DNA from 3 places in the Buttiauxella sp. 3AFRM03 genome. Region 1 is predicted to be linked to each of the others. Evidence: predicted binding sites of a transcription regulator. Region 1 holds the regulator's gene; each other region holds the start of a gene.
What was found. Region 1 encodes Fur, which represses iron uptake genes when iron is present. Its sites were predicted from a motif close to ATAATAATGAGAACNACTATCAA; they were not measured.
Positions count from the first base shown of each region.

Region 2: fes (enterochelin esterase) is a predicted target of Fur. The motif match lies at 1,886-1,908, and genes of this name have one in related genera.
Region 3: fepB (Fe2+-enterobactin ABC transporter substrate-binding protein) is a predicted target of Fur. The motif match lies at 1,903-1,925, and genes of this name have one in related genera.

Region 1 covers NZ_CP033076.1:1,605,162-1,608,443, reverse strand. The annotation lists gene chiP (chitoporin) at 1-961, shown strand, start outside; gene chiQ (ChiQ/YbfN family lipoprotein) at 1,009-1,338, shown strand; gene fur (ferric iron uptake transcriptional regulator) at 1,428-1,880, opposite strand; gene fldA (flavodoxin FldA) at 2,167-2,697, opposite strand; gene ybfE (LexA regulated protein) at 2,850-3,131, opposite strand; gene ybfF (esterase) at 3,267-3,282, opposite strand, start outside.
Region 2 covers NZ_CP033076.1:1,776,793-1,780,074, reverse strand. The annotation lists gene D8682_RS09830 (TonB-dependent siderophore receptor) at 1-1,686, opposite strand, end outside; gene fes (enterochelin esterase) at 1,967-3,193, shown strand; gene D8682_RS09820 (MbtH family NRPS accessory protein) at 3,197-3,282, shown strand, end outside.
Region 3 covers NZ_CP033076.1:1,764,885-1,768,166, forward strand. The annotation lists gene D8682_RS09770 ((2,3-dihydroxybenzoyl)adenylate synthase) at 1-696, opposite strand, end outside; gene entC (isochorismate synthase EntC) at 697-1,878, opposite strand; gene fepB (Fe2+-enterobactin ABC transporter substrate-binding protein) at 2,095-3,039, shown strand; gene entS (enterobactin transporter EntS) at 3,090-3,282, opposite strand, start outside.

The sequences.
Region 1 (3,282 bases):
CCGTGCGGGTTACATCCAGCCAACAGGGCAATCTTTATTAGCGCCACACTGGAGCTTCATGCCTGGTACTTACCAGGGCGCTGAAGCCGGGGCAAACTTTGATTATGCCGATGCTGGTGCTCTGAGCTTCTCCTACATGTGGACCAATGAGTATAAAGCTCCGTGGCACCTGGAGATGGACAAGTTCTATCAGAACGATAAGAACACCAAAGTTGAGTATCTGCACTCGCTGGGCGCGAAGTATGACTTCAAAAATGATCTGATTCTTGAAGCGGCATTCGGTCAGGCAGAAGGGTATATCGACCAATACTTCACTAAAGCAAGCTACAAATTTGATGTAGCTGGCAGCCCATTGTCTACCAGCTACCAGTTCTACGGTTCGCGTGACAAAGTCTCTGATGGCAGCGTTAACGATCTGTATGACGGCACCGCATGGTTGCAGGCTCTGACATTCGGCTACAAAGTGGGCCAGGTTGACCTGCGGCTCGAAGGTACCATGGTCAAGGCTGATGGCCAGCAGGGCTACTTCCTGCAACGTATGACCCCAACTTACGCATCGTCAAACGGTCGTCTGGATATCTGGTGGGATAACCGTTCTGACTTCAACGCCAATGGTGAAAAAGCCATCTTCGCGGGTGCCATGTATGACCTGAGCAATTGGGATCTGGCTGGTTGGGCTGTAGGTGCTTCGTATGTTTACGCATGGGATGCAAAACCAAGCTCTAAACCAACCACTGACGGTTACTACGATGCTGACAATCGCCTGAAAGAATCGGCGTACAGCCTTGATGCGTTGTACACCATTCAGGATGGGCGCGCGAAAGGCACTCTGTTCAAACTGCACTTCACTCAATACGACAACCACTCCGACATCCCAAGCTGGGGCGGTGGTTACGGCAACATCTTCCAGGATGAGCGTGACGTGAAATTCATCGTCATCGCACCGTTCACCATCTTCTGATTCGATTCCGGGCGTGAAAGCGCCCGGTTTTATAAAGGATATCGAGCATGAAAAAAATCATTTTGGTTACGGTCATGGCTTTAGGTTTGAGCGCCTGCGCACAACCCTCTAAAACGGCACCGGAAGATACAAAACTGAAACAAGCCTATAGCGCCTGTATCAATACCGCAGAAGGGAATCCTGATAAAATTCAGGCCTGTCAGAGCGTGTTAAACGTGCTGGGTCAGGAAAAGGAACACCAGGAATTTGCGAAGAAAGAAACGGTGCGCACCCTGGATTATCAAAACTGTATTCAGGCCACTCGTACTGGTAACGACCAGGCGGTAAAAGCCAAGTGCGATAAAATCTGGCAAGAGATTCGTGCGAACAACAAGTAATCTGTGAATTCAGGCAATAAAAAAACCGGTGAGCTTCCTCACCGGTTTTTTTATACCTGACATCTGGTTCAGAATGTCAGATATGCGGATTACTTTTCGCTGATTTCGTGTGCATTCTCGTCGGTACGGCAATCACCTTCAGCGCAGTGACCGTAAAGGTACAGGCTGTGGTTGGTCAGACGGATGCCATGGCGTGATGCGATTTCACGCTGACGAGATTCAATTGAATCATCACTGAACTCAATAACTTTGCCGCAGTCCAGGCAAATCAGGTGGTCGTGGTGATGTTGTTGAGTTAACTCGAATACGGATTTGCCGCCTTCGAAGTTGTGACGAGTGACAATGCCTGCATCATCAAACTGGTTTAGTACACGATAAACTGTGGCGAGACCAATTTCTTCGCCCATATCAATCAGACGTTTGTATAAGTCTTCCGCACTGACATGATGGTTCACCGGACCCTGTAGCACTTCAAGGATTTTTAATCGCGGAAGCGTGACTTTCAGGCCGGCCTTCTTCAATGCGGTATTATTGTCAGTCATGCGGAAATTGTCCTGTTGCTTAACGGATCGCTCGGACTCAGGGTGAGCGTTAAGATGAATGCGTCTCATTATAGAACTGCAGATTCTAAATGGAAACCGCAAGTATTATTCATAATCAAGCTAAAAAATGGCGGCTGAGTCGCGATTTAATTGCCTTGTTAGCTATTTAGCCAGGGGGTCATTGTACAGGGACAAACCGAAAAGTTAAAAATTTGTAGCGATTATTTTAATCGGAATAATCTATCAATGTGACGCAACCCGTTTAAAAGCTGCGTCACATCCAGAATCAGGCGTTGATGATATCTGCCAGGTTCAGCTCGTCAGAAACTTGTTTGACCCATTTCTGAACGCGTTCAGCAGTCAGTTCTGGTTGACGATCTTCATCGATAGCCAGACCGACAAAGTGATCGTCGTCAGCCAGACCTTTAGAGGCTTCAAAATGGTAGCCCGCCGTTGGCCAGTGACCGACGATAGCAGCACCGCGTGGCTCAATGATGTCACGGATAGTGCCCAATGCGTCACAGAAGTATTCTGCATAGTCTTCCTGGTCACCACAGCCGAACAGGGCGACCAGTTTGCCGTTGAAATCAACTTCTTCCAGAGTCGGGAAGAAGTCATCCCAGTCGCATTGCGCTTCACCGTAATACCACGTTGGAATGCCGAGAAGCAGAATATCGAAGCCTTCCAGGTCTTCTTTGCTGCTCTTAGCAATGTCATGCACCTCAGCAACGTCTTTACCGAGCTGTTTTTGAATCATCTTCGCGATATTTTCGGTGTTACCAGTGTCGCTGCCGAAAAAAATGCCTACGATTGCCATGAGTAAAATAACCTCTTGATACTTAATGGTATGGTGGCTGCTAATTGGCCACAGATAGGGCAATCATAGCAGAACACATTGCGGTGCGGAAACTGCTATCAGCCTGTTGTGCACAGACTGCAACATCGTATTCCGGGCATATAGCCTTTCAACTAACTGAGATGCTGCTTCAGTTGCGCGAGTAGAATCTCTTCAATCAACTCACTACGACTGATATTGCGCGCTTCAGCCAGATGATTTAGTGCATCTACTGCATCGTTATTGAGCTTCAGTTCCACTCGCTTCAGGCCGCGTACTTTATCGCGCTTGAGCTGGTTGCGTTTGTTGATACGCAGTTGCTCATCACGCGTCAGCGGATTAGTTTTTGGCCGCCCGGGGCGACGCTCGTCCGCGAACAGATCTAATGTAGTACGGTCCGTTTGTTCTTTTGCCATGATTAGACTACTGACAGGGAATTCAGGTGGCACGGAGCGGGGTGCTCTGGCGCATTTTAGCGCGCAATCATACATCAGCATGGCTTGCGCGCCAACGCGTTAGCTGCATCTAACAGCCAGTCGGTTTGTTTTTAATCAGTTTGCTGTACTT
Region 2 (3,282 bases), 170 kb from region 1:
CCAGGTCACACCGGCAAGCCAGCCATCACGTTTGAACTCAAGACCGATCTCTTTGTTAATGCTGGTTTCCGCTTTGAGATCGTCATTGCCCATCATGTAGCAACCCACGCCGGTGCCGCTGGCGTAGCAACCCTGGCCTTTGCTGTACAGAATGTAGTTCGGGTTGGTTTGATACAGGCTTGGCGCTTTATAGGCGCGGGCGATGCCCATTTTCAACGTGAAGTCATCACCTAAACCTTGAGACAGATTCAGTGACGGACTCCAGTTGTTGCCCACAATACTGTGGTGATCAAAACGCAGACCTGGCGTCAGCATGGTGCTGTCGGTCACTTCCATGTTGTCTTCAGCAAACAACGAGAAGATCTTTGCCTCCGAGTACGGGCTACGGTCGGTGCTGCTTGAGCCAGGGATCGGCCCGCCCATAAACGTCTGGCTGTTTGACGATAAATCTTTCATCTTCTGTTGGTTCCATTCGGTACCCAACGTCAGGTTCTGATTCACCACGAAATCAATCGGGATATTCACTTCGCTGTGCAACAGCACGTCGCTCAGGTCGATATCACTGAATTTATCGCTGGAGAAAATCCCTTCGGTACCACCGGCCAGGCCTTCCTGCATACGCGAGTTGCGCGTGTGCTCATACTGCACCCAGTTACTTGTGGTCAGGCCGCTATCCCAACCGCCGTTCCAGGTCAGTGAGTAACTCTGGCGATACAGACGGTTAGTCTCGTTACCATAGTTATCTTTAACGATTTGGTTGGTATTGGTGTTCTGCGTATCGCCGGAATACAGGTTGCCCTGGCGGCTGTAGCCCGCTTCCAGTTCCAGTGATTGCATCGGCGCAAAGTCCCAACGCACTACACCGTTGACGTCTTTGTTGGTGACACCTTCGCGGCCTGCGGGCAGCGTATCCGCATAAATCCCGGTACGCTCAGACTGGTGGCCCTGGTTAATGTCCCAGGCATCGGCTTGAGTTTTATCCAGATTACCGTACAGACGGAAGCTGAAATCCCCGCCCAGCGGGCCGTTCAGGCTGAAGTTGGTGCGCTTGGTTGAGCCTTCATCATTGTGCTCAGGCGCATTGAGATAAGTGTTCCATGAACCGTGCCACTCGCCGCTGCCTTTTTTGGTGATGATATTCACCACGCCGCCTGCTGCACCGTTACCGTAACGCGCGGCCGCAGGGCCACGAATCACTTCAATGCGTTCAACCATTTCTGGTGGCACCCAGCTTGCATCGCCGCGGGTATCACGCTCGCCACGCCAGCCCAAACGCACAGAGTTACGGCTGGTGACAGGTTTGCCGTCGATCAGAATCAGGGTGTTTTCCGGGCCCATACCGCGAATATCAATCTGGCGGCCGTTACCGCGCTGGCCGCTGGTGGAGTTACCGGTGAGGTTCACGCCAGGCATGGTACGGACGATCTCGGAGATATCACGCGCGGGTGGGCGCTTCTTGAGTTCTTCAGCGGTGATGGTCGAAACCCCTGGAGCCTGCAAGTTCTGCTCGGCAGCGGTAACCACCATGGTGTCTTCGTCGGCGGGGATCGGCGTGTTGTCGTTGCTTGTCGCAGCGGTTTGAGCCGTTGCTGATGCCGCTTGCTCTGCCGCGTAAGTGGGGAGTGTGGCACCGTAGATTCCCAGATTAATCAGCATCGCGAGGGAATAGTTAATTTTTATAGTCATTATGGCGGCCTGCTTTTCCGCTGAACCCGTTGTCATTCCATTCCCAGAGGGATCGGGTGCAGCATGGATTTCACATAGTGATACCAAGATCTCCCCGCCAACCCCCATGAAATGAGGAAATTGTGCGGTCAAGTCCGGCAATTTATTGTTTTTGCACCAGGAAGCTGGTAGCTCAAAGCGCGGAAATACGCTATTGCAAATGCAAATAATTATCAATAGTATTATCAATATATTTCAGCATTATTGATCGTTATCAATAATTTCAAATGGTTATGTTCTAGTGAGAAATATTCTGACAGGAAGTGAAGGCTGGTGGCAGCAAAGGCTGGCGCATGGGATACCTACCGTTAGCGGTGAGAAAGACGGCCAATGTACGGTGACATTCCTGTGGCGTGATCCACAAGGCAGTGAGCAAACCTCAGCGATCAAACGAGTCTGGATTTACATCACTGGCGTTACTGACCATCACCAACGCGCTCGTCCACAAACCCTTGAACGCGTGGCGGGGACGGATGTCTGGCTGTGGGAAACGCAGCTCAGCAGCACCTGGCGTGGCAGTTACTGTTTTATTCCGTCATCTTGCGAAGAGGATTTCCCGGCGGCAGCCTTCGAAGGCATCGTGCCGGAACCTATGGCGCTGCGCGAAGGGTGGCGAAAATTATTGCCGTGTGCGATTGCCGACCCTCTGAATCCTGAAAGCTGGCACGGCGGACGCGGGCATCCCATGTCAGCACTTCATCTGCCTGATGCGCCACCGCAGCCCGGTTGGCAAGCACTGGAAATACCCTACCGCGAGCCGCAGTGCATCACCTGGAATAGCCCGCGTCTGCACAACCAGCGCAGGGTGTGGATATTCACCACCGGCGATGAATCACCGGAGCAGCGCCCGTTGGCGATTTTGCTCGACGGGCAATTCTGGGCGGAAGGGATGCCGGTATGGTCCGCGTTGCAGGCACAAACGGACAGCGGTGAGCTGCCGCCCGCTGTTTACGTGCTGATTGATGTCATCGACGATGCGACGCGTAGCGATGAGCTGCCGTGTAATGCGCAGTTCTGGTGTGCGGTACAAGAAGAACTTTTGCCGCAGCTTCGTGCGCAAATCCGCTGGAATGAAAACCCTGAAACCACCGTGGTGGCGGGGCAAAGCTATGGTGGGCTTTCATCGCTTTATGCCGCACTCCACTGGCCGGAACAATTTGGCTGCGTGCTTAGCCAGTCCGGTTCGTACTGGTGGCCAAAGCGCGAAACCGCGGCGCACGGCGGGCAGTTAATCCAGCAACTGGAAAGCGGCTTGCGCTGCGAAAAACCGTTACGCATCTATCTTGAAGCAGGGGTCAGAGAACCGCTCATTCATCAAGTTAATCAACGAATTTATCCCTTACTACAACAGACACAGCAGCCGATTTTCTACCGTCAGGTTGACGGTGGGCATGATGCGCTTTGCTGGCGAGGCGGGTTGCTCGACGGTCTGACCTGGCTGTGGAAAGCGTCTTTTAAACAGGAGTAAGGCATGGAATTTAGTAATCCCTTCGACTCAGTGCAGAGCCGTTTTTTCATCCTTGAAAACCGCCAGCAACAGTTCAGTTTATGGCCTGA
Region 3 (3,282 bases), 160 kb from region 1:
CGGAATGGCGCACAGGAAGCGCGTGCGGGTATCAAAACGGCAGATTTCGACGCTGCGGCGAATGCTGTAGTAGTAATCGTTATGGGTGCGCGGGATCAGTTTCGGCGTGCCGGTGCTGCCGCCGGAAAGCTGGAAAAATGCCACTTCGTCCGCCGCCGATGGCGAAGCGACAAAGTTGTCTTCCGCTTCGTTGATGAAGGCACTTAGCGAACGTTCGCGGTCGCTTTCATTGAGCAAAACAGCCATGCGTAGCGACGGGTTTTGCTGGCACAGCGCATCAAGGAAATCATCATGAGCGAACAAATTGTGTTTGCGGTCGGCAATCAGCACCACCGGTTCGATTTGTTTTGCGTAGGCTTCCATTTCAGTGCGTTGGTGGCTAAACAGCGCGTTAACCGGTGCTACACCAATTTTCAGCAGCGCGAATAGCGTGATGTACAGTTCCGACACATTACCGAGCTGCACCAGCGCAGTTTCGCCGTTGTTCAGGCCACGGCGTTTAAGGGCTGAAGCCAGGCGCGTCGCCGCTTGTTCTAATTCGCGATAGCTGAAATGGCGTTCGCCATCGACCAGTGCAATCGCGTCGTTGTGCGCGTGGCGGTTGAGAATGTCGGTCAACGGCAAATCCGCCCAGTAACCTTTTTCGCGGTAGCGGGCCGCTAAATCGTCCGGCCAGCGCGTGAATTGAATCGCCATTTAGTTGAGTCCAAATACGTGGAGCATGGTGGAAAGTTTGACGCCAGTTTCGCGCCACTCCGATTCCGGCGACGAAGCAGGCACGATGCCCGCCCCAGCGAACAGGCGCACCTGGTTTGCAGCGACACGGGCGCAGCGGATTGTCACCACCCATTCACCGTTGCCTTCAGCGTCACACCAGCCGACGATGCCGCCGAACAGCTCGCGGTCAAATGGCTCAAGTTCTGCAATCAATTTGCGCGCCACATCGTGTGGGAAGCCACTCAACGCCGGCGTCGGGTGCAGCAGGCAGGCGAGGGATAACGCATTGTCCTGCGGGTCTTTTACCTGGCCGTAAATCGGCGTGGCGAGGTGCCATAAGGTCGGCGTGGTAATCAGTTCTGGCGTGTCAGAGAGCGTCAAAGTCTGGCTGTGCGGCTGCAAAACATCGCGCATCGCTTGCGTCACCAGACCGTGTTCGTGGCGGTCTTTCTTTGAGTGCAGTAACTGCGTGCCAATTTCGCTATCACGCGGGATATTTTCCCGGTCGCGCCGTGCCGATCCCGCCAGCGGCAGCGAGCTGAAATTCTTGCCGGATTTACGTAACAGCAATTCCGGGCTGGCACCCACTAGCGAGCTGCCATCCGGCAACGGGACGTGGAAGTTGTAGCTGGTGGGGTTTTGGCTAATCAGGCGATTGAGCAGCCCATCGAGATCAATTGGCATTTGGGTTTCGATATCAATCAGGCGCGAGAGCACCACTTTGTCGATATCCGGCTGCGCCGTTGCGGCGGCGGCATGAGCCACCATTTCCATAAATTTGTCTTGTTCCGGAATCGCTTTACGCGCGGCAATGTTGAGCGGTTTCGCCACAGCCGTTTGGCGGGCGTCATCCTGGCGTTGGGCGCGTGAAAACGGCTGCCAGCTTTCAGGGATAAACAGCGCTGAAGGTTGGCGGGGATCAAACGGAATGGCACCGACGACAACCGGCTTCTCGATGCCATGTTTTTTGGCATTTTCGAACGCTTCACGCAACGAAGTTTGCAGGTGACCATGGGAATTTGCGCCATCAATCGCCGGGCAATCCAGGCGAGCAAAGCAGCCGCTTGTTGAAAAACTGCGATATGGCGACATAAAGAAAAAACTATCTGCACAAGGTGTTAGCCGTTTTTCTTGTCGTTCCTCAGCCAGTAACGTTTCCATGAACTCTCCGTAAAAACATGACAAAAGATAGTAATAATGATTATCATTTGCTTTTCGGGGTCGTAACCTAAAGAGAAAAGACAGCACTGTCAATAGTTGCTCAGTCTTGTCGGATGGCGCTAATGCTTATCCGATCTACGCGAAACGGTTTTGTAGGGTGGGTAAGCGCCAGCGCCATCCACCGCCATCAGGCAAATTTCAACAGGATGTCATTGAGTGAAAATCAGATTCTCCGCATTCATCTTTCTATGCTTAAGCAGCCTCGCCCACGCCGCCGACTGGCCGCGAACGATCACCGACAGCCATGGCACGCATACGCTGACGCAAGCTCCGCTGCGCATTGTTTCCACCAGCGTCACGTTAACCGGCTCGCTGCTGGCAATTGATGCCCCCGTGGTGGCAAGCGGTGCCACCGCACCTGGCAACCGCATGGGCGATGCGCAAGGTTTCCTGCGCCAGTGGGGTGATATCGCAAAAGCGCGCAACGTGCAGCGTTTATATATCGGTGAGGCCAGCGCCGAAGCAGTGGCTGCGCAAATGCCAGATTTGATTTTGATTAGTGCCACCGGAGGCGATTCCGCCCTCGCCCTTTATGACCAGCTTTCCACTATCGCCCCGACGTTGGTTATCAATTACGACGACAAAAGCTGGCAACAATTGCTGACGCAACTCGGCGAGATTACCGGGCATGAAACCCAGGCGGCGGCACGCATTGCCAGTTTTGATAAGCAGCTCAACGAGGCAAAACAGCGTATGACGCTGCCGCCACAGCCGGTCACCGCGCTGGTTTACACCCCGGCATCACGTTCGGCAAACCTGTGGACGGCAGAATCCGCGCAGGGGAAATTGTTCCAGCAGTTAGGTTTTACTTTGTCGTCTTTGCCTGCGGCGGTGAATGCCAGCAAGAGCATGGGAAAACGCCACGACATCGTGCAATTGGGTGGCGAGAATCTTGCTGCGGGTTTGAATGGTGAGAGTTTGTTCCTGTTCGCCAGCGATGAGAAAGATGCCACGGCGCTGGAAACCAACCCATTGCTTTCGCACCTGGGCGCCGTGCAGAAAAAACAGGTTTATGCGCTGGGCACCGAAACATTCCGTCTGGATTATTACAGTGCCACGCAGGTTCTGGAGCGGATGAGTCAGTTGTTTGGTAGCAAGTGATTTTTTGTAATGTGGTGGATGACGCTTGCGCTTATCCACCCTACGAAAACCTACGCCGGAACGCTCTGCTGATAACCACGCAGCTGCACCAACACCATCGCCAATACTATGCCGCACAGTGTTAATGCCAGGCCGCTCGCACTCGCCGCAGCGACCGGCGTCATCGCTACCGTCAGTCCGCCTAAAATGGCGGCACCAATCGCATCGCCAGTGACGTTTTGCGCCGTCCACAAACCGTTAATA